Regions from separate parts of the Dactylosporangium sp. NBC_01737 genome, predicted to be linked through region 1. Evidence: predicted binding sites of a transcription regulator. Region 1 holds the regulator's gene; the other holds the start of a gene.

Evidence for each region. Region 1 encodes HrcA, which represses chaperone genes, less so after heat shock. Its sites were predicted from a motif close to GGTTNGCACNCTCNNNNNGAGNGTGCNAACC; they were not measured.
Region 2: a site for HrcA is predicted at 9,087-9,117, ahead of groL (chaperonin GroEL). Genes of this name have one in related genera too.

The regions. Positions count from the first base shown of each region.
Region 1 covers NZ_CP109153.1:3,727,814-3,738,836, forward strand. The annotation lists gene lepA (translation elongation factor 4) at 1-732, shown strand, start outside; gene OHA72_RS16800 (NUDIX domain-containing protein) at 774-1,226, shown strand; gene OHA72_RS16805 (GlsB/YeaQ/YmgE family stress response membrane protein) at 1,295-1,576, shown strand; gene OHA72_RS16810 (phytanoyl-CoA dioxygenase family protein) at 2,724-3,644, opposite strand; gene OHA72_RS16815 (VldE C-terminal domain-containing protein) at 3,792-4,685, opposite strand; gene OHA72_RS16820 (enoyl-CoA hydratase-related protein) at 4,778-5,554, opposite strand; gene hemW (radical SAM family heme chaperone HemW) at 5,572-6,768, shown strand; gene OHA72_RS16830 (DUF4870 domain-containing protein) at 6,839-7,441, opposite strand; gene hrcA (heat-inducible transcriptional repressor HrcA) at 7,627-8,649, shown strand; gene dnaJ (molecular chaperone DnaJ) at 8,682-9,806, shown strand; gene OHA72_RS16845 (16S rRNA (uracil(1498)-N(3))-methyltransferase) at 9,901-10,596, shown strand; gene OHA72_RS16850 (SDR family NAD(P)-dependent oxidoreductase) at 10,649-11,023, opposite strand, start outside.
Region 2 covers NZ_CP109153.1:1,144,369-1,155,391, forward strand. The annotation lists gene OHA72_RS05195 (phytoene desaturase family protein) at 1-1,076, opposite strand, end outside; gene OHA72_RS05200 (hypothetical protein) at 1,139-2,239, shown strand; gene OHA72_RS05205 (S8 family serine peptidase) at 2,166-3,422, shown strand; gene OHA72_RS05210 (hypothetical protein) at 3,500-3,706, shown strand; partial or broken gene OHA72_RS05215 (IS630 family transposase) at 3,729-3,916, opposite strand; gene OHA72_RS05220 (GNAT family N-acetyltransferase) at 4,840-5,721, shown strand; gene OHA72_RS05225 (hypothetical protein) at 5,864-6,094, opposite strand; gene OHA72_RS05230 (dipeptidase) at 6,186-7,232, shown strand; gene groL (chaperonin GroEL) at 7,290-8,912, opposite strand; gene OHA72_RS05240 (cold-shock protein) at 9,297-9,500, opposite strand; gene paaN (phenylacetic acid degradation protein PaaN) at 9,793-11,023, opposite strand, start outside.

The sequences.
Region 1 (11,023 bases):
CTGATCTCCACCGCGCCCAACGTGGTCTACCGGGTGATCACCACCGACGGCACCGAGGTCGCGGTCACCAACCCCAGCGAGTTCCCCGACGGCAAGACCGGCGAGATCTTCGAGCCGACCGTCCGGGCGACGGTGCTGACCCCCAACGACTTCGTCGGCGCGGTCATGGAGCTGTGCCAGGGCCGCCGCGGCGTCCTGCTCGGCATGGACTACCTGTCCGCCGACCGGGTCGAGCTGCGCTACACGCTGCCGCTCGGCGAGATCATCTACGACTTCTTCGACCAGCTGAAGAGCCGCACGAAGGGCTACGCCAGCCTCGACTACGAGCCCAGCGGCGAGCAGGCCTCGGACCTGGTGAAGGTCGACATCCTGCTGCACGGCGAGCCCGTCGACGCGTTCAGCTCGATCGTGCACAAGGACAAGGCGTACAACTACGGCGTCACGATCGCCGGCAAGCTGCAGAAGCTCATCCCGCGCCAGCAGTTCGAGGTGCCGATCCAGGCCGCCATCGGCAGCCGGATCATCGCCCGCGAGACGATCCGCGCCATCCGCAAGGACGTCCTCGCCAAGTGCTACGGCGGTGACATCAGCCGCAAGCGCAAGCTGCTGGAGAAGCAGAAGGAAGGCAAGAAGCGGATGAAGATGGTCGGCCGCGTCGAGGTGCCGCAGGAGGCGTTCATCGCCGCCCTGTCGACCTCGGACGCCCCGACCTCGGACAAGCCGAAGAAGTGAGGCACTGCCCCCGCTGCGGGGCGTCCACGGACGCTCCGCCGGTGGCGTGCGCCGCCTGCGGCTACGCCGTCTTCGTCAACCCCCGCCCGACCGGCACCCCCATCATCGTCGACGGCGACCGCTTCCTGGTGATCCGCCGGGCCCGCCCGCCCCAGCAGGGCTGGTGGGACCTGCCGGGCGGCTTCTGCGACGGCTTTGAGCACCCGCGTGACGCCGCCGTCCGCGAGGCCCGCGAGGAGCTCGGCGTCGACATCCACCTCGGCGCCTTCGTCGGCATGTGGATCGGCACGTACGAGTTCCAGGACGAGCCGCTGCCGGTCCTGGACTGTTTCTGGCTGGCCACTCTCGCCCCCGGCGCCACGATCACCCTCGACCCGGCCGAGGGCACCGAGCTCGCCTGGATGCCCTTGTCCGATCCGCCACCTCTCGCGTTCTCCACGATGGAGTCGGCGATACGCGAAGTTCGTCGATCGTCGGGGCGTTTGGTCCCCTGACGTCACGGGCAATAAGAGCGCAACCGCAACTGCAAGACCCCCTGGTTGAGGCTCTGAAGGAGGACACCGTGACTGTCACCGGAATCATCACGGCACTGATCGTCGGCCTGATCGTCGGTGCGCTCGGGCGGCTGGTAGTTCCCGGCCGCCAGAACATCCCGATCTGGCTGACCATGGTGATCGGCGTGATCGCCGCGCTGCTCGGCACCGTCATCGCGAACGCCATCGGCATCTCCACCGACACCCCCGGTGTCGACTGGGGCGAGCTGCTGATCCAGGTGCTGGTCGCCGCGATCGGCGTGGCCCTGGTGGTCGGCGTGATGGGTCGCGGTCGACGCAGCACCCTGTAACACCGCATCACAGCAGAAGGCCCCCAGCCCCCCGGCCTGGGGGCCTCTTGCTGTGATGTCCCTAGCTTCGGCGGCTGCCGCAGTTACCAGCTTCGGCGGCTGCCGCCGCGGCGGCCGGGGGTTCCCACCCCGGAGCCCCCCATGCTCGCTGCGCTCGCACGCCCTGCGCTGCGCGCGGCCGCAACACGCGCGGGCGCGCCGCAACCGAAGGACCTCGGGGCAAGGTGTTCGAGCCTCACGACAGGTCTGACGTCCGATCCGAGTGGAAAGATCGTTCATCCGCCGCGAGTCGTGCGTTCGGCCGCGGGGCGGGCGCCGGTCCGACCCGCCCATGATTGGTGTTTGCCACCTCGTTGGGTGTCGCCGCGGCCGCCGGGCAGTCGCCGGACGATCTTGCGGCCGTGATCGGAGGACGGCGGTGGTCGTCCCGGTGGCCAGGGGCGTCCTTCGATCAAGCGGGGCGGGGAAAGGTCGCCGTCTGGAGCGTGGTACCCACCGGTCCAATCGTCGATGGCCGCGAACTTCGCAGTGATCCGGGAGGCTGGGTGGCAGCCCGCGCACAGGAGCTTTCCTGCCGGTGACCGCGGTTCGGTGCCGTCGGACGGTCTTGCGGCGGTGATCGAAGGACGGCGGTGGTCGTCCCGGTGGCCGGGGGTGTCCTTCGATCAAGCGGGGCGGGAAAGGTCGCCGTCTGGAGCGTGGTGCCCACCGGGCCGGTCATCGACGGCACGACTTTCCCGTGATTCGGGGACGGCACCTGCCGGAACCCACCGATTGACACAACCCTGCACAGATCGAAGTCGCGGGCTGGTCGCGTGGACGGCCGCCGGGCGACTTCGATCACGATGGCAAGATCGAATCCGGGTGAACGGGGTCCGTGGCGGGGGCGGCGCAGGGTCGTCTCTTTGTCGCGGCCGGAGGTCGCGGCGTGGCCGTTCACGGCCGCGTGTTTGTCGCGGCCGGCAGGTCGCGGCTGCGTGACTGTGCGCGGAGGTGGCAGGGAGGCCGTTCACGGCCGACCGGTGGCTGACGGGAGCGACGGTCGTGCCCACGGCGGACCGGAGTCATGCGCTTGCTGATGCAATCCCGAAGCGGCCGTGCGCCTCGGAAAGTGAGGTGCACGGCCGCTTCGGCGGAGCAGCGAGGGCTAGCGGAGCCAGGGGACGGAGCGGTCGAGCAGGCCGCGCGTCTTGAGCTCCTTGCGCAGCGGGATCTCCTCGTCGATGTACCCGTTCCAGTTGATGCCCCAGTAGTTGGCCGTGTGCGTCGCCTCGCCCAGCAGCTGGCGCTGGACGGGGGTGCGGTTGGCCCACCACTCGCCGTCGTAGTCGATCGGCATGTCGTCGAGGTTGCGGATCCACCGGTAGGTGTACCCGACGAAGAGCATCTTGCGGGTGATGTCGGAGTAGTTCGGCGAGCGCGAGTGCCAGAGGCGCCGGTCGAAGATGAAGCAGTCGCCCGGGTTGGCCGTGATCTCCACGGTGCCCTCGGGGTCGGGGTTCTCGATCGTGGTGTCCGCGGGGCGGGGCAGCGAGTTCCAGAGGTGGCTGCCCGGGATGACCTTGGTGGCGCCGCGGCCCGTCTCCGAGAGGTCGGAGATGACGTAGCCGATCTTCAGCGAGAACATGGGGCGGGGCAGGTTCGGGTCCATGGTCTCCGGGTCGGAGTTCTGGCGGTACCCGTCCTGGTGCCAGCCCCACGAGGGGGCCTCCGTCGCCGCCGCGGGCGGGGTGACGTCGAGGTGGTTGTGGTGCGTGTAGATGTTCCAGCCGGCCAGGCCCCACATGTACGGGAAGAGGGTCGGCTGGGTCAGCAGGTGCCCGAACAGTTCGTCGCGCGTGAGGAAGCCCAGCAGGTGCAGCGTGCCGTCCTTCTTCATGCTGCTGGAGCCGGCCGCCTGCTCTTCGGCGTAGACCCGGTCCATCGCCGCTTCGAGCTGCGCTCGGTGGTCTTCCTTCAGAACGTTGCGGACCAGCAGGAAGCCCTGATCCAGGAATTCCTTGCGGTCGGCCTCGCTGATCGGCTCATAGCCGGTCAGACCGCCGTAGTCGGGTGCAGCGGACGTCATGTCCTCCCCTTACTTTCGTCGACCAGGGAACGACCGATGGTAACGCGAGGTGCACATGGGACCGATTCCGGAGTTGGGGTGCGGACAGTGCGCGAAAGTCATCCGAACGGCCGACAACCTGCGGCTCGTCCGCAACGTCGAGGTCTGTCAGTAGACCTCGGCGACGACCTGCCCGGCGGCGGTGCCGCCACGCTGCGTGACCCGGGTCCAGCCGCCGCTCTTCGCGGTCCACTCCATGTCGTTGAAGACGACCCGCTTGACGCCGTGGTCCTGGGCGTGCGCGACCAGCCAGTGCGCGTACTGCCAGCCGGTCTTCTGCTCGCGGACCTTGAGCGCGACGCCGACCATGTCGGTGACGTCGGCGGTGCTGACGTTGCCCCAGTCGAGCTTGACGCCGGCGGTGAGGGTCTTCGCGGCCTCGGTGCCGTGGCTGGCGGCCTCGGTGACGGTGCAGGCGACCGCGCTGGTGGCGTCGCCGCTCAGCGCGCGGGCCATGATCTCCGACTCGTCGACCCACTTCTCGTACGCCTCGGGGTGGGCGCTGCGCTGGACCTCCTGCGCGGCGTCGGTGACGCGCATCTTCTCCCAGCCCTTGACCTTCAGCAGGGCGGTGTAGAAGGCGTTCGCCGCGAAGCGCGGGTCGGCGATCTGCTCGGGCTTGCCCCAGCCCTGGCTGGGCCGCTGCTGGAACAGGCCGATCGAGTCGCGGTCGCCGCCGCTGAGGTTCTCCAGCTTCGACTCCTGCCAGGCGGTGGCGAGGGCGACGACCAGGGCCCGCTGCGGCACGCCGCGGCGCAGCCCGACGGCGGTGATGGTGGCGGCGTTGGCGACCTGCTCGGCGTCGAGCGCCACGGCGCTGTCGGCGCCCGAGGAGGTCGCGGCGGCACTGACCGACGCGTTGCCGGCGTTGACGACGCAGGCGCGGCCTGGCGGCAGCAGCTGCGGCAGGTGGTCGCCGATCCGCTGCACGAGCACGTAGACGCCGACGGCCGCTACGACGACGAGAGTCGTCAGCACCATCAGCACGTGTCGTGTACGCATCGTCACCTCCCAACCCGAGAACTTGACCAGCGTACGTCCCGTGTGCCACTGCCTCCCCGCGGTACACACGAGGTCGAGGCGAGTAGGACCGTTCAGACGACGCCGTCAGGGATCCAGTTTGGGTCTCTTTTGTCCCTGAATGCCGTGATTCCCTCGATTCCCTCCGCCGAACCGAAATACGACACGGACAGCTCGGTCATGGCCGCAACCTCGTCACGGAACGTGTCGGCTTTCCGTCGGCGCAACAGCTCCTTGGTGCCGCGCAGGGCACCCGGCGCTCCCCGTACCAACGCCGCGACGAAGGACGCGACGGCCGCGTCGACCTCCTCGGCCGGCACCGCCGCCGTGACCAGTCCGATCTCCCGCGCCCGGGCACCGTCGAACGTCGCGCCGGTCAGGAACAGCTCGGTCGCGGCGCGCGGGGACAGCCGCGGCAGCACAGTGGCGGAGATCACTGCCGGGATCACGCCGATGCGCACCTCGGAGAACGCGAACGTCGCCTCCAGGGAGCACACCGCGAGGTCCGCGGCGGCGATGAGACCCAGGCCGCCGGCCCGGGCCGGCCCGGTCAGCCGCGCGACGACCGGCTTCGGGCCCTCCCAGATCGCGGTGAGCACCTCGCCGAGGCGGTTGATCGGCGGCCTGCCCGACCCGAACGCGGCGGCGGTCTCCTTGAGATCCGCCCCGGAGCAGAAGACCGGGCCGGTGTGGGTGAGGACCACGACCCGCACCGCGTCGTCCTGCGCGGCGGCCGCGAGCGCGGCCAGGAGCTCCTCGATCAGGGCCGTCGACAGCGCGTTGCGGTTCGACGGGCTGTCGAGCGTGACCGTCGCCACGCCGTGCGCCGTCTGTGACCGTACGAGTGGCATGCGGGCACACTAGTGAAATGCCCGGAACACTGCCAGAAGGCGAGCCGATCCCGCGCGACGGCGCGCTGCCCGACGGGGTCGCCGACGCGGCGGGGGAGGCCGGGTTCGGGGTCTACGTCCACGTCCCGTTCTGCGCCACGCGCTGCGGCTACTGCGATTTCAACACCTACACCGCCGACGAGGGCGTGCTCAGCGCCGGCTACGCCGAGCAGGTCCTGGACGAGCTGGCCCTCGCCGCGAAGGTGGTCGCGCCGCCCCGGGTCGACACGGTCTTCTTCGGCGGCGGCACACCGACGCTGCTGCCGCCGTCGGAGCTGGGCCGGATCCTCGACGGCATCGACCGCACCTGGGGCCTGGCCGGCGACGCCGAGGTGACCACGGAGGCCAACCCGGAGTCGGTCGACGCGGCCGGCCTGCGGCAGCTGCGCGCGGCCGGGTTCAACCGGATCTCGCTCGGCATGCAGTCGGTGGCGCCCGGGGTCCTGGCGGTGCTCGACCGCCGGCACACGCCGGGACGGCCCGCGGCCGCGGTCGCCGAGGCGCACGCCGCCGGATTCGAGCGCGTGAATCTGGATCTGATCTACGGTACGCCCGGCGAACGGCCCTCCGACTTCGCCGCGTCGCTGCGCACGGTGATCGATTCCGGGGTCGACCATGTCAGCGCCTACGCGCTCATCGTCGAGGACGGCACGCGGCTGGCGGCACGCATGCGCCGTGGGGAACTGCCGTTCCCCGACGACGACGTCGCCGCCGACCGCTATCTGGCCGCCGAACAGGCCCTCACCGAGGCGGGGATGTCCTGGTACGAGGTGTCGAACTGGTCCCGCGACTCGCCCTGCCGGCACAACGAGCTCTACTGGCGCGGCGGCGACTGGTGGGGGCTCGGGCCGGGCGCGCACAGCCACGTGCGGGGCGTGCGGTGGTGGAACGTGAAGCACCCGCACACGTACGCGGCGCGGCTGGCGGACTCGGCGTCGCCGGGGCAGGCCCGCGAGGTGCTGACGCCGGACGAGCGGCACATGGAGGACGTCCTGCTGCGCATCCGCCTCGCCGACGGGCTGCCGCTGGGGGTGCTGGACGCCGCCGGGCTGGCCGGGGCGCGGGAGTGCCTCGCCGACGGGCAGCTGGACCCGGCCGCGTTCGAGGCCGGCCGGGCGGTGCTGACCCTGCGCGGCCGCCTGCTCGCCGACGGGGTCGCCAGGGCCTTGACCTGACCCCTCCGGCACGCGGAAAGGGGCGGCCGGGGCCGCCCCTTGAGTGTCAACGCGTGCGTCTTTGACGTGATTACTTGATGAAGCGGTACGTCATCGGGTAGCGGTACAGCTCGCCGCCGTTGGCCTTCATGCCGGCGATGATCGCGAACACGATGATGATGATCCACGGCACGATCAGCGTGAGGCCGAACGTGCACACGGAGAGCAGGGCACCCACGAACAGGATGATGCCCCACGTGATGTGGAAGTTGAGCGCCTCGTTGGCGTGCGCCTTGACCGTGGGCGACTCGTTGCCCTTGGCGAGCAGTGCGATGAGCGGGGCGATGAAGCCGATGAAGATGCCACCGAAGTGGGCGATCAGGGCCCAGGTCTTCTCGTCGCTGTTGGCGTAGCCGACCGGACCGGCGCCACCGTACTGGCCAGGCTGCTGGTAGCCGTACTGGCCCGGCTGCTGGTAGCCACCGGGCTGCTGGTAGCCACCCGGCTGCTGGTAGGCGTTCGGGTCCTGGTAGCCGGCGCCACTGGTGGGCGGCGGGTAGCCGCCACCGGAGACCGGCGGCTGCTGACCGTAGTCGGGGCCCGGCGGCGGATACTGTGCCCCGCCCGGCATCGAATAGGGGTTGTTGGGGTCCTGCGGTACGCCGTATTCCCCGGGGCGAGGTGGTTCACTCATGGGGGCCACGGTAGGGGTACCGATCAAGTATGGCCAGCGACGCGGCATGACTTCTTTGGGACAAACTTGGCGCAGACCATCCCAATAGCGGCGGTTCGCACACATGACGATCATTCCGTGGGCGGCGGGGGCGACGTAGACTGGCACTCGCAAAGTGGGAGTGCCAGTTTCCTGAGGAGGTGCGCATGGCTCTCGACGAGCGCAAACTCGAGGTGCTGCGCGCCATCGTCGAGGACTATGTCGCCACCCAGGAGCCGGTCGGCAGCAAGGCCCTCGTGGAGCGGCACAACCTGCGGGTCTCCCCGGCGACCGTCCGCAACGACATGGCCGTCCTCGAGGAGGAGGGCTACATCCGGCAGCCGCACACCAGCGCCGGCCGCGTGCCCACCGACGCCGGTTACCGGCTGTTCGTCGACAAGCTGTCCCGCGTCAAGCCGCTGAGCCCCGCCGAGCGGCGGGCCATCGAGCGGTTCCTGATCGGCGCGGTCGACCTCGACGACGTCGTGCACCGCACCGTGCGGCTGCTCGCGCAGCTCACCCGGCAGGTCGCGGTCGTGCAGTATCCGAGCCTGTCGCGCGCCAGCGTCCGGCACTTCGAGCTGGTGCCGATCTCCACCACCCGGCTGATGGTGGTCATGATCGCCGAGACCGGCCGGGTCGAGCAGCGCCTCGTCGACCTGCCCGGCCCGATCCCCGCCGACGACGTCACCGAGCTGCGCCGCAGGATCAACGAGAAACTGGTCGGCAAGCGCCTCGTCGACACCCCGCCCCTGGTCGAGGCGCTCCTCGAGGAGACCGCGCCGGGCCTGCGCCCGCCGATGACCGCCCTGTCGACCGTGCTGCTGGAGACCCTGGTGGAGCGCACCGAGGAGCGCATCGCCCTCGCCGGCACCGCCAACCTCGCCCGCGGCGGCCTGCTGGACTTCCAGGGCTCGCTGCGCCCGATCCTCGAGGCGCTCGAGGAGGAGGTCATCCTCCTCAAGCTCTTCGGTGAGGTCGAGCCGAGCATGACCCGCGTCCGCATCGGCGACGAGAACGAGATCGAAGACCTGCGCAGCGCCTCGATCGTGGCGACCGGCTACGGGCCGGGCTCCATCGTCGTGGGCGGCATGGGTGTGCTGGGGCCGACCCGGATGGACTACCCCGGCAACATCGCCACGGTGCGCGCCGTGGCACGCTACGTCGGCGATCTGCTGGGACAAAGTTGAACCTCATGGACGAGTCAGGGGCATAGGACTCAGTGGCGAAGGACTACTACGGGATTCTCGGTGTCAAGCGGGACTCCACGGCCGATGAGATCAAGCGCGCCTACCGGCGGTTGGCGCGCGAGTTCCACCCGGACGTCAACCCGGACCCCGTGGCACAGGAGAAGTTCAAGGAGATCAACGCGGCCTACGAGGTGCTGTCCGACCCGCGCAAGCGGGAGATGGTCGACCTCGGCGGCGACCCGCTGGCGCCCGGTGGCGGCGGTGGCGGCCCGCAGGGCGGCGCGTTCGTCGGCTTCCAGGACATCATGGACGCGTTCTTCGGCACGACCGCCAGCCGCGGGCCACGCCCGCGGATCCGGCCGGGCGCCGACGCGATCCTGCGGCTCGACCTGGACCTGCACGAGACCGCGTTCGGCGTCGAGGCACCGATCACGGTCGACACCGCGGTCGTCTGCACGACCTGCGCCGGCGCCGGCACCGCGCCCAACACCCACCCGACCACCTGCGAGATCTGCGGCGGCCGTGGCGAGGTCCAGTCGGTGCAGCGCACGTTCCTCGGCCAGGTCGTCTCGGCCCGGCCGTGCTCGGCCTGCCAGGGCTTCGGCACCGTCATCCCGCACCCGTGCGCGACCTGCGGCGGCGACGGCCGGGTCCGCACCCGCCGCACGCTGACCGTGAAGATCCCCTCCGGGGTCGAGGACGGCATGCGCATCCGCCTCGCCCAGCAGGGCGAGGTCGGCCCCGGCGGCGGCCCGCCCGGCGACCTGTATGTCGAGATCCACGAGCGCCCGCACGACGTGTATTCGCGCAAGGACGACGACCTGCACTGCCGGGTCACGGTCCCGATGACGGCGGCGGCGCTCGGCACCCGGCTGACGATCAAGACCCTCGACGGCGAGGAGACGGTCGACGTCAAGGCCGGCACCCAGCCCAACCAGACGCTGCGCATCCGCGGCAAGGGCGTCCCGCACCTGCGCGGCGCCGGCCGCGGCGACCTGCACGTCCACCTCGACGTGCGGACCCCGACGCGCCTGGAGCCGGAGCAGGAGAAGCTGCTGCGCGACTTCGCCCGCACCCGCGGCGAGGAGGTCGCCGAGCTGTCCAAGCAGGGCGGCTTCTTCTCCCGGGTGCGTGATGCCTTCAATGGACACGCGTGAGTGTTCCGGAGCGTTGCGGTGGACGCTCACGCGTGAGCGTTGCGGGGCGTAGCGGTGGGCGTTCACGTGTGCTTTCCGCGTCTGGTATCGCGGCGTGAGCCTGCCGCTCTTCCTGGTTCCCGCGCTGCCGTCCGGGGACCGGTGGCGGCTGGACGGCCCTGAGGGGCACCACGCGGCCAACGTGCAGCGTCTCTCCGCAGGGGAGGCGCTGCTGTTGTCCGACGGCCGTGGCGGCCTGCTGCGAGCCGTGGTCTCCGCCGCGCACAAGGGTGCCCTGGACGTCGACCTCCTCGACCGGGAGTTCGTGCCGCCGCACGATCCCCAGGTCACCGTCGTGCAGGGGATCGCGAAGGGCGAGCGGGCGGAGCTCGCCGTGCAGCTCATGACCGAGCTCGGCGTCGACCGCATCGTGCCGTGGCAGGCGGCGCGCAGCATCGCCCGGTGGAAGGACGCCAAGCCGGTCGAGCGGTGGCGCTCCACGGTCCGCGAGGCGGTCAAGCAGTCCCGCCGGGCCTGGCTGCCCGAGGTCACCGACGCGCGGACCACGAAGCAGCTGACCCTGACCGGCACGGTGCTCCTGCTGCACGAGGAGGCGTCGGTACCGCTCTCCGCCGTCCCCCTCGCCGGCGACATCACCCTGGTCGTCGGCCCGGAGGGCGGGATCGCGCCGGAGGAGCTGGCCGCGTTCACGGACGCGGTGCCGGTCCGGCTGGGCCGCGAGATCCTGCGCACGTCGACCGCCGGGGCCGCCGCGCTCGCCGCCCTGTCGATCCGCCTCGGCCGCTGGTGACCCGCCGCCGGCTGGTCAGCTGAAGCCGACAGGTCAGCGGAAGCCGTCCGGGTCAGCGGAAGTAGGACGCACCGTTCAGGTCGAGCACGGCACCCGACGACCACTGCGAACCGGCGAGGAACAGGACCGCCTCGGCGACCTCCTCGGGCCGGGCGACCCGGTTGAACGGGCTCTGCGCCCGGATCGCCGCACCGTCGCCGGCGTCCATGATGGCGTTGCCCATGTCGGTGGCGACGAACCCGGGCGCGACCGCGTTGACCGCGATCCCGCGCGGCGCGAGCGCCAGGGCCAGGGACTGGGTCAGTGAGTTCAGGCCGGCCTTCGCGGCGCCGTACGCCGGGTAACGGGGCTCGCCACGGTACGCGCCGCGGGAGGACACGTTGACGATCCTGCCGCCGTCGCCGAGGTGCCGGGCGGCGCACCAGCA
Region 2 (11,023 bases), 2.6 Mb from region 1:
GCCCGGCCGGCGGCCAGGTCGGCGGCGTAGCGCTGCGGGTCCGCGCCGAGGTGGATCGTCCCCGCGCCGGCCACGTCGGGCGACAGCCACGGCGCCGGCGCGGACAGCGCCCAGTCGATCTTCAGCGTGGCGTTGTCCCATCGGAAACCCTCCAGGTCCCGCAGCAGCCGGGTCGGCAGGTGTTCTTTCAGGATCAGGCTCCGGTACAGGGTGGGCGCCGGCACATCGGCGAGCACCGCCCTGCGGGCGCGGAAGAGGCGGCCGTCGGCGCACCTGACGCCCAGGGCCCGCCCGCCGCCGACGATCACCCGGTCGACCATGGCGCGGGTGCGCACCGCGCCGTTCGGGGTGAACCGGCGGACCAGGGCGTCGGTGATCTGCTGCGCGCCGCCGACGGGCACCGGGAACCCGTACTGCTGGCCGAGCATGGCGAGCAGCCAGCCGAACCCGCCGCTGGCCGCGTCGTCGGGGGCCAGGTCGGTGTGCAGGGCCAGGCCGGTGAGCAGCAGCCGGGCGCCGTCGCCCTCGAAGAGCTCCTCGCCGAGGACCCTGGCCGGGATCAGGAACCTGCGGGCGAGGCGCAGCGCGTCGCCGAGCCCCGCGTGCGCGGCCAGCCGCACGCCGGCGCGGATCGGGGGGAACGGGGTGAGCAGCGACGGGAGGAGGTCCGCCGAGAGTCGGCGCCATTGGCCGTACACCTGCCGCCACCGTGAACCGTCGCCAGGTGCGAACCGCTCCAGTGACTCGGCCGTGAGATCCAGCTCACGGCTGAGCACCGCCGCGCGCCCGTCCGGGAACAGGTGCGCGACGACCTCGGGCGCGTGCGTCCACCGCAGCCCGTGCGCTTCGAGGTCGAGCGCGAGCAGCGGTGGCGACCCGGCGCCGAGCGGATAGAACGCGCTGCACAGGTCGCTGAGGAACCCGGGCGCGGTGATCTGCGCCGAGCGGACCGCGCCGCCGACGTGGTCCGTGCCCTCCAGGACGACGACGTCCCAGCCGGCGTCGGCGAGCATGTTGGCGGCGACCAGACCGTTGTGCCCGGCACCGATGACCACCGCGTCGACCGTCTCCGTCATGCCCCTCAGTTTGCCCCTCCAGCTCATCCGAAACTGTCACAGCCGGGTCGTAGAGTGCGGCCATGGTTCGATCACGGGGTTGGGCGCTGGGATTGACCATCGTCCTCGGCCTGTGGGCGGCGGCGATCACGGTCGCGGTCCACGGCGCGGGCTGGCTGGTCGGTGAGGGCCTGCTGGCACTGGGGTCCGACCTCCCACGGTGGGCCTGGGCGGTGCTCGGCTGGCTCGCCGCCGTCTTCGTCGCGGTGCCGGCGATCCTGCTCGGACGGCTGTCCTCCGTGCCGTTCGCGCGGGTGGCCGGCCTGCAGTGGTCGATCACCGCCCTGTTCGGCGGCCTGCTGGGCACCGCCCGTCTCATCCCGGACACCTATCACGAGGTCTATCTGGCGGTGCTCGCCCTGGCGGCGGCGCTCGCCGCGCTCGTGCACCGGGCCGTCCGGGGCCGGGCGGAGCGGTCCGACCGCTGGTTGCTGTGGCTGTCCCTGACCGTCGGGCTGGTCGCGCTGCTGCCGTGGCTGTGGGTCGGCGCGTTCGGCGGCCAGGTGGAGACGGTCCTGGCCGCGCTGGCCGCGGTGGCGGTGGCCTGGCTCGCGGCCCGCCCGGTCTCGGCGCTCATCGCGCTCGGCGCGACGGTGCGCAGCATGTGGGGCGGCACGGCGATCGGCGGCCTGACCGCGGGGGTCGGCCTGGTCACCCTGGTCGCCGGCGTCGGCGAGCCCGCGGTGCAGCTGTTCGCGCTGATCTCCGTGCCGCCACTGGCGTTCGCGCTGGCCGCGCTGGCTCGCCGGGGCCGCCCCGCGGTGCCGGCCTGCTGGCGCCCGCCCTGTTCGGCCCGCTCGCGCTGGTCGACCCGGACGGACGACGCTGCTGCTCGGCCTGCGCGACGTCGCGTTCTGGTCGTTGGTCGGCGCGGTGGCCGGCCTCGCCCTGGCGCTGCTGGCCGGCGCGGTCATCGTGCCCGCGACCGGCAGGCTCCGGTGGCGACCCAGGTTCGCGGCCCTGGCCGCCGTCGTCGTCGCGGCGGCCGGCACGGTCGTCTACACGACCCTGGGCCAGCCCGGCTTCCACGGCGAGCACCTCTTCGTGATCATGAAGGAGCAGGCCGACCTGGGCGGCCTGCGCGACGTGCCCGACCGCACCACCCGCATCCGCCAGACCTATGAGCGGCTGGTCGGCACCGCCGAGCGCTCCCAGGCGTCGCTGCGCAGCGCGCTGCGCGCCAAGGGCCTCGATTTCACACCCTTCTACCTGGTCAACGGCATCGAGGTGGACGCCGGCCCGCTCGCCCGGCAGTGGCTGGAGGGCCGCTCCGACGTCGACCGGGTCCTGCTCAACCCGCACCTGCGCCCGCTGCCCGTCACGCCGTCCCCGTCGCTCGACGACAGGTCCCCCGCTCCGGCCGAGCCGCCGTGGAATCTGACGCTCATCAAGGCCGACCAGGTCTGGTCCCAGTTCACCACCGGCCGCGGCATCGTCGTGGGCAGCTCCGACTCCGGCGTCGACGGCACCCACCCCGCCCTGCGGGCCTCGTTCCGCGGCGCCGACGACTCCTGGCTCGACCCGTTCGGCCACTCGGCCGTCCCCGTCGACACCAGCGGCCACGGCACCCACACCCTGGCCACCGCGGTCGGCGCCGGCGTCGGCGTCGCCCCCGGCGCGCAGTGGGTTGCCTGCGCCAACCTCCCCCGCAACCTGGGCAGCATGGCCAACTACCTCAGCTGCATGCAGTTCATGCTCGCGCCCTATCCCGCCGGCGCCGACCCCATGCACGCCGGCATGCCCCAGCGCGCGCCCCAGATCCTCACCAACTCCTGGGGCTGCCCCGCCGTCGAAGGCTGCGACACCCGCTCCCTGGAGCAGGCCGTCGACGTCTTCGCCGCCGCCGGCATCTTCTTCGTTGCCGCCGCCGGCAACACCGGCCCGTCCTGCGCCACCATCACCGACCCACCCGCCAACTACGCCGCCACCTTCACCGTCGGCGCCGTCACCAGGGCCTCGAAGGTCGCCTCCTTCTCCAGCCGCGGCCCCGCCCCCGGCAACCTCCCCAAACCCGACCTCATGGCCCCCGGCGCCGCCATCGTCTCCGCCCTGCCCGGCGGCGGCTACGGCGCCCTGAGCGGCACCTCCATGGCCACCCCCCACGTCGCGGGCGTCGTCGCCCTCATGTGGGCCGCCAACCCCGCCCTCATCGGCCACATCGACCAGACCCGCGACCTCCTCCTCCACACCACGCAGCCCGTCAACACCTCCACCTCACCCTGCGGCCCCCAGGACACCGCCGGCGCCGGCCTCGTCGACGCTTTGGCCGCCGTCACCGCCGCCACCGCCGCCCGCCCCACCCCCTGACCCACCCCGTTATCCCCCTACGTTTTGCGGGTTGATATTGGATGTGTGGCGGAGGGAAGTCGTCATAGCTTGTGCAGATGAGCGACCTGGGCCGTGGTCGGTGGCGGACGCGGCTTCGGCGGCACCTGCCGTGGTCCCTGATCGATCGAGGCGTTGCGGGCAAAGGGACGACCGACTGCGGCGATCATGAGTGGTACAACGCCGACGGCGTGGTCGAGCACTGCTACCACTGCACGGTTGGCCGGCGGCCGTACGATTCGGCGCATTTCGACACGACGGGCTGACCTCAAGCGGCCCGGGCCGGCATGGGTCGGCCCAGCGTTGTTGGCGTTCGCTGCGGATACGGGCGCGTTCGCGGCGTTGGCCGGCCAGGACGTCGAGGCGGCGGGCGTTGGCGTTGCGGCGACGTGAGTGGTCGTGCGGGTCGCGGGCCAGGACAGTGTCGTTGGGGTAGTTCGATTGGCCATGGCGAACCGGCGCAGCGGCCCGATCTCGTTGAACCGGTGGATCACGTCCCGCACGGTGTCCTCGTGCGCCGCGACCAAGCGAGCGCCCGCCGGCACCGGTGTCCCCGCCACTCCATATGCGGCCGACCTCCGGCTCATAGCCTCCGGCCGACGGCGCCTGCCCCGACCCTCGCACCCGATCGCAGCCGCCCGCCCCACCACACCACGTGCGGCTCGTCGCCCCTGCTCCCAACCTGCGCACCCGATTGCCCCCAGCGTCGCCGCGCCGCCCATGGCTTATCGCCCCTGATCGCTACTCACCACCGCGGCCACGACCGCCTCTGGGACCCAGAGTCTCCACTCCGACCACGACCACCCACTTCGCCTACGACCCCAATCCGCCACCGCGACCCGCGACTTCGCCCACGGCCGCTACCCGCCACCACCACCGCGACCACGACCCTCCGCCGACGGGACCACCCGAACCACGACTCCGCCCACGATGACCCGGACCACCGTCGCGGGGGCGCCATCAGCCACGCGGGCCGCCGATCCCTCGATCCACGCCCGGATCAGGACTCGGCCGGCGACATCACTGACTGCGGCCCACCGCCCCACACCACCACTGGCTGCCACCCGCCCAGCCGTCGGGCAACTGGTCCGCCACCCGGCCGCCGCCGACAGCTCTGTCCGCTGCCCGAGTCGCCACGTCCGGGTGAGCCGCCGTTCCGGCGCACGGGTGCTGCAGATCCGCAGTCCGCCATTCGGTGATCATCAAAGCTTCGAGCGACCGACAATGGGCACGCTTGTCACGGACGCGGTCCAAGACGTGGCATCGCCCGGGTCAGCCATCGACTCTTATCACTTCCCTGTGGTCACGGAGACGGGCGTGCGCCAGAGGGCGGCGAGAGCCACGTTGCCAATGATCAAAGGTGCGCCAGGGGACGCTAACAGTTAGGTATCTTTACCAAATGATCGTTGATCGGGTGGATGAGCGTGAGGTGGTTCGGCTGTGTGCGGAGGCGTTGGAGCTGCCGGAGGACGCCGTAGAGGCCGGGGCGCTGGTGCGGCGGTTGGCGGCGCCGCCTGAAGGGCGGGTCACGGTGCGTCTCGCGGAGCTGGATGCGGACGGTGCGGTGGCCGGCGTGGTGCTCGGTTCGATCAGCGACGCCGATCCGCTCCTCGGGCACGTCGAGCTGCTCGCCGTGCGGCCCGATCAAAAGCGGAAAGGCATCGGCAGGGCGTTGCTGGCGGCGGCGGAGCGGCGGCTGGCAGATCTCGGCGCGCAGCGGGTCCGGATCGGCGGCAACCCGCCGTGCTACGTGTGGCCGGGCATCGACGTGCGGTACACGCCGGCGGTATGTCTCGCGCAGGCGGCCGGGTATGAGCGCACGGACACCGCCTGGAACATGACCGCGGACCTGACCCGGACCAGCCCGGCGGCCACAGCCGACGAGGAGCGGCTGGACGGCGCCGGGGTCAAGGTGATGCGTGCCGGGCCCGGCACGCCGGAGTGGGTGCGCGGGATCTGGGGCAACGGCTGGGCCTGGGAGGTCGCGCAGTCGCTGGGGCGTGACGGTGCCGGCTGCTGGGTGGCCGTGCGGGACGGCGAGATCCTGGGCTTCGCGGCGTACGGCGCCAACCGCCCCAGCTGGTTCGGCCCGATGGGCACCGCCCCATCAGCAGAAGGGCTCGGGGTCGGGCGGGTGCTGCTGCGGCGCTGCCTCGCGGACCAGGTCGCCGACGGGCACCGTACGGCGCAGATCGGCTGGGCGGGACCGATCGCGTTCTACTCGAAGACGGTCGGCGCGCGGCTCGAACGGATCTTCTGGATCTACACGAAGCAGCTGTGAACGCATGAAGGGCAGGCCATGGGTTCGCCACGGTCCTGCCCCGCACACGTCGCATCGGCACGCCTCGTGATCCCCCGTCATGCCACGGGCGGCCGATGCCGTCTTAAAAACCGGCCGGAAGCCGGGAAGCAAACCAGGACGCTCAGCGGTCGGGCTGGTTGGCGCGCTTGTCCTGCAGGCTGGTCTGCTGCTCCTGCTGGAGCTTCTTCGCCTGCATGGTGGCCGTGTTCGCGGTCGCCGACTGGCCCGCGACGTCCGCGTCCGGAGTGATGGTCATGTCGTCGGAAAGGTCCGGGTCCATGTAGCCGAGGTCGTCCTCGCTGCGGTGCATGCCGCGGCTGTCGAAGTTGCTGTTCTTCTTTGACTTGCCCATGGCTTTCCCCCTCGTGTAGGCCGCTCCCACCATATGAGGAGGCTTCACATGATGCGGGCAAAATCCACATTTCATCCCTACAGTCGGTGGGATGAGTGGTGCGATACCCGTCATCGACGGCCACAACGACCTGGCCTGGCGCATGCGGATGCGCGCGGAGGACCTGCACACCGACATCCCACGGCTCAGAAGCGGTGGCGTACGGGCGCAGTTCTGGTCCGTGTACGTCCCCGGCGGCGACCCCCAGTCCGCCGCGACCGTGAAGGTGCTCGAACAGATCGACCTGGTCCACCGGCTGATCGAGGCGAACCCCGGCGACCTCGCCCTCGCGACCACGGCCGGCGACGTCCAGCGGATCGCCGACAGCGGACGGATCGCGTCGCTGCTGGGCGCGGAGGGCGGGCACTGCCTCGACGACTCGCTCGGCGTGCTGCGCAGCCTGTACCGGCTGGGCGTGCGGTACCTCACCCTCACCCATGGCAGGAACACCGCCTGGGCGGACAGCGCGACCGACGAGCCCCGCGTCGGCGGGCTGTCGGCGTTCGGCGTGGAGGTCGTCCGCGAGCTCAACCGGCTCGGGATGATGGCCGACCTCTCGCACGTGGCGCCGTCGACGATGCACGCGGCGCTGGACGTGTCCACGGCGCCCGCGTTCTTCTCGCACTCCTCCGCGCGGGCGCTGTGCGACCACCCGCGCAACGTCCCCGACGACGTCCTGGCCCGCGTCCGCGACACCGGCGGCGTGGTGATGGTGACGTTCGTGCCGTTCTTCCTCAACGAGGCCTGCCGGCAGTGGGGCGACGAGCTGTACCGGGTGGAGGACACCATCCCGGCCGAGTACGGCTCGGCGGAGTTCGAGCGACTGCAGCGGGCGTGGATCGCGGCCAATCCGTGCCCGCCGTCGAGCGTGCGGGACGTCGCCGATCACGTGGAGCACGTGCGTGACGTCGCCGGCATCGGCGCGGTGGGGCTCGGCGGCGACTTCGACGGCACCGAGGTGCTGCCGGAGGGCCTGCACGACGTGTCGACGTACCCGGTGCTGTTCGACGAGTTGCGCGGCCGCGGCTGGTCCGACGCCGACCTGCGCAAGCTCGGCTGGGACAACACCTTGCGCGTCCTGAAGGACACCTGCGGCTGAAACACGACAAGAGGGGCAGACCCGAAGCGGGCCTGCCCCTCTCGAAGAGAACTGGACTCAGAAGTCCATGTCGCCGCCGCCGGGCGCACCCGCCGGCGCCGGGGTCTTCTCCGGCTTGTCCGCGACCACTGCCTCGGTGGTGAGGAAGAGCGCCGCGATGGAGGCGGCGTTCTGCAGAGCGGAGCGGGTGACCTTGGCCGGGTCGATGATGCCTTCGGCGAGGAGGTTCACGTAGTCGCCGGTGGCGGCGTTGAGGCCCCACCCGGCTTCCAGGTTGCGGACCTTCTCCACCACGACGCCGCCCTCGAGGCCGGCGTTGACCGCGATCTGGCGCAGCGGGGCGTCCAGGGCGACCTTGACGATGTTGGCGCCGGTGGCCTCGTCACCGACCAGGTCCAGCTTGTCGAACGCCGACTTGCCGGCCTGCACGAGCGCGACACCACCGCCGGGCACGATGCCCTCCTCGACGGCCGCCTTCGCGTTGCGCACGGCGTCCTCGATGCGGTGCTTGCGCTCCTTGAGCTCGACCTCGGTGGCCGCACCGACCTTGATCACCGCAACGCCACCGGCGAGCTTCGCCAGCCGCTCCTGCAGCTTCTCCCGGTCGTAGTCCGAGTCCGACTTCTCGATCTCGGCCCGGATCTGCGCCACCCGCCCGTTGATGCCGTCGGCGTCGCCGGAGCCCTCAACGATCGTGGTCTCGTCCTTGGTGATGACGACCTTGCGGGCCTTGCCCAGCAGGTCGACGGTCGCGTTCTCCAGCTTGAGACCGACGGTCTCGGAGATGACCTGACCACCGGTCAGGATCGCGATGTCGGTGAGCATCGCCTTGCGGCGGTCACCGAAGCCCGGGGCCTTGACGGCGACGGACTTGAACGTGCCACGGATCTTGTTCACGATCAGGGTCGCGAGAGCCTCGCCCTCGACGTCCTCGGAGATGATCGCGAGGGGCTTGCCGGACTGCATGACCTTCTCCAGCACCGGCAGGAGGTCCTTCACCGCGGAGATCTTCGACTCGACGATGAGGATGTAGGGGTCGTCGAGGACCGTCTCCATCCGCTCGGTGTCGGTGACGAAGTACGGCGAGATGTAGCCCTTGTCGAAGCGCATGCCCTCGGTGAGCTCCAGCTCCAGCCCGAAGGTGTTGCTCTCCTCGACGGTGATGACGCCTTCCTTGCCGACCTTGTCCATCGCCTCGGCGATGATCTCGCCGACCGTGGAGTCACCGGCGGAGATCGAGGCCGTGGAAGCGATCTGCTCCTTGGTCTCGACGTCCTTGGCAAGGTTGGCCAGCTCCGACGCGACAGACGCGACGGCAGCCTCGATGCCACGCTTCAGCGCCATCGGGTTGGCACCCGCGGCGACGTTGCGCAGACCTTCACGAACCAGCGCCTGGGCGAGGACGGTCGCGGTCGTCGTGCCGTCACCGGCGACGTCGTCCGTCTTCTTCGCGACCTCCTTGACCAGCTCGGCGCCGATCTTCTCGTAGGGGTCCTCGAGCTCGATCTCCTTGGCGATGCTCACACCATCGTTGGTGATGGTGGGCGCGCCCCACTTCTTCTCGAGGACGACGTTGCGGCCCTTGGGGCCCAGCGTCACCTTGACGGCGTCGGCGAGGGTGTTCATGCCCCGCTCGAGGCCGCGGCGCGCTTCCTCGTCGAACGCGATAATCTTGGCCATTCGGCGTTGTCCTCCTGGACACTCCGGTTACGCCTCGACCCACGTGGGGCCGGCGGCTCACCGCCTGCTTTCGCACCTTCAAGGACCCGGTGGGATCCCCGGTGGTCGGGCCGGATGAGCCCGCGACGACCAGCCCCTCGACGCTCCCGCGCCCAGGCGCTGCACCGCCCCGACCGTTGGCACTCACCTGACGCGAGTGCCAACTCCTGTTTAGCACTCTGCCCCGTCGAGTGCAAGCAAACCCGAGGTGACGACACGGGTGGTCGAAGCGCCCCAAGGCCGACAAACCAGGCATGAATGGTACGAACAATGCCGGAATAGACGCAGGGCACCGTTCCTCATAAATGAGAACGGTGCCCCGGCGGGGTGAATCCAGACGATGTCTCAGGCGAGATGACGAACCTTCTCCGCCTGCGGGCCCTTCTGGCCCTGCGCGATCTCGAACTCGACGCGCTGTCCGTCTTCCAGCGATTTGTAGCCATCCATCTCGATCGCCGAGAAGTGGACGAAGACGTCCTGCCCCCCGTCGACGGCGATGAAGCCATAGCCCTTTTCGCTGTTGAACCACTTGACGGTGCCCTGTGCCACGGTGCACTTCCTCTACTTCGGTCCCTCTTCGTCACTCCGGCTGGCTGTGGGGACCAGCCTTGAGGCCCTCGGCCGGCCACGCCGGGCCTGTGGGGTGGCACCGGCGCGAGGATCGACGACCGAAACGGACGGTACACGAGATAACCCGAGGCCCGACAGCCCCAAATCGGACAGCAAGGTCACGAATCATGCGCACACAAAAGGTTTCCGATGGGACCTTTGCGTGCCGCTTCTTGCCGGCGCAAACATCGCCAGTCGACTAAGCGCCGACAAGATGCCGACAAGGCCCCGACTACACGTGCCTGCGCGACTGCACCACGCGGAACCGGCTGGCCACGTACGCACCGTCAGTGAGCGCGGCATTGGCGGCAGGATTGGCGCCACTGGCATGGAAGTCCGAAAACGCCGCCGACTGGTTCACGAAGACACCGCCGGTAAGGTTGACTGACAAATGAACACTGGCCTGGAGTGCGGCCTCTTCCATCGCGTCCAGCACATCGGCAGACGTCGAATAGACCGAGGCGGTCAATGCGCCCTTCTTACCGACAGTGTCGGCGAAGATCCGCAAACTGCCCACCGTGGAATCGGTGGCGACAACGAACGAAATGGGACCGAACCACTCGGTGCCATAGGTGGCCGACGCATCCGCGTCGAGTCGCACGATGAGTGGCGTGCGGACGGTCGCGTTCTGAAATACCGGATGCGTAACGTCTGACGATTCCAGCACCACCGTGCCGAGCGTGCGGGCTTTCTCCAACCGGCGAAGGACGCCGTCATTGACGATGGCGCCGGAAAGCTCCACGCCCTTGGCCGGGTCGCGGGTCAGCGCGGCGACCGCGCCGGCGATCCCGGCGGCGACGTCGTCGAAGGAGCGATGGCCGTCCTCGGTGGCGATGCCGCCCTCGGGCACCAGCACGTTCTGTGGCGTCGTGCACATCTGGCCGGAGTACAGCAGCAGCGAGAAGCCGATGTTGCGGCACATGCCGGCGAAGTCGTCGGTCGAGTCGACGACGATCGTGTTGACCCCGGCCTTCTCGGTGTACACGGCGGCCTGCCGGGCGTTGTCCTCCAGCCAGTCGCCGAACTCCGTCGAGCCGGTGAAGTCGATGATGCGCACCTCGGGGCGCAACGCGAGGACCTTGGCCAGCCCCTCCCCCGGCGCCTCGGGCGCGAGGAGCACCAGGTTGGGGTCGAAGCCGGCGTCGGCGAGCACCTCACGGGCGATCTTGACAGTGATCGCGAGCGGCAGCACGGCACCGGGGTGCGGCTTGACCACGACGGGGTTGCCGGTGGCGAGGGACGCGAACAGGCCGGGGAAGGAGTTCCAGGTCGGGAACGTGTTGCAGCCGATCACCAGCGCGATGCCGCGGGGCACGATGTGGAAGGTCTTGCTCATCCGCAGCGGGTCGCCCTTGCCGGCCGGCTTCTCCCAGGTGGCGGTCGCCGGGGTGCGGGCCATCTCGCGGTACGCGTAGGCGATCGCCTCCAGCGCCCGGTCGAAGGCGTGCGGGGCGCCGGCCTGG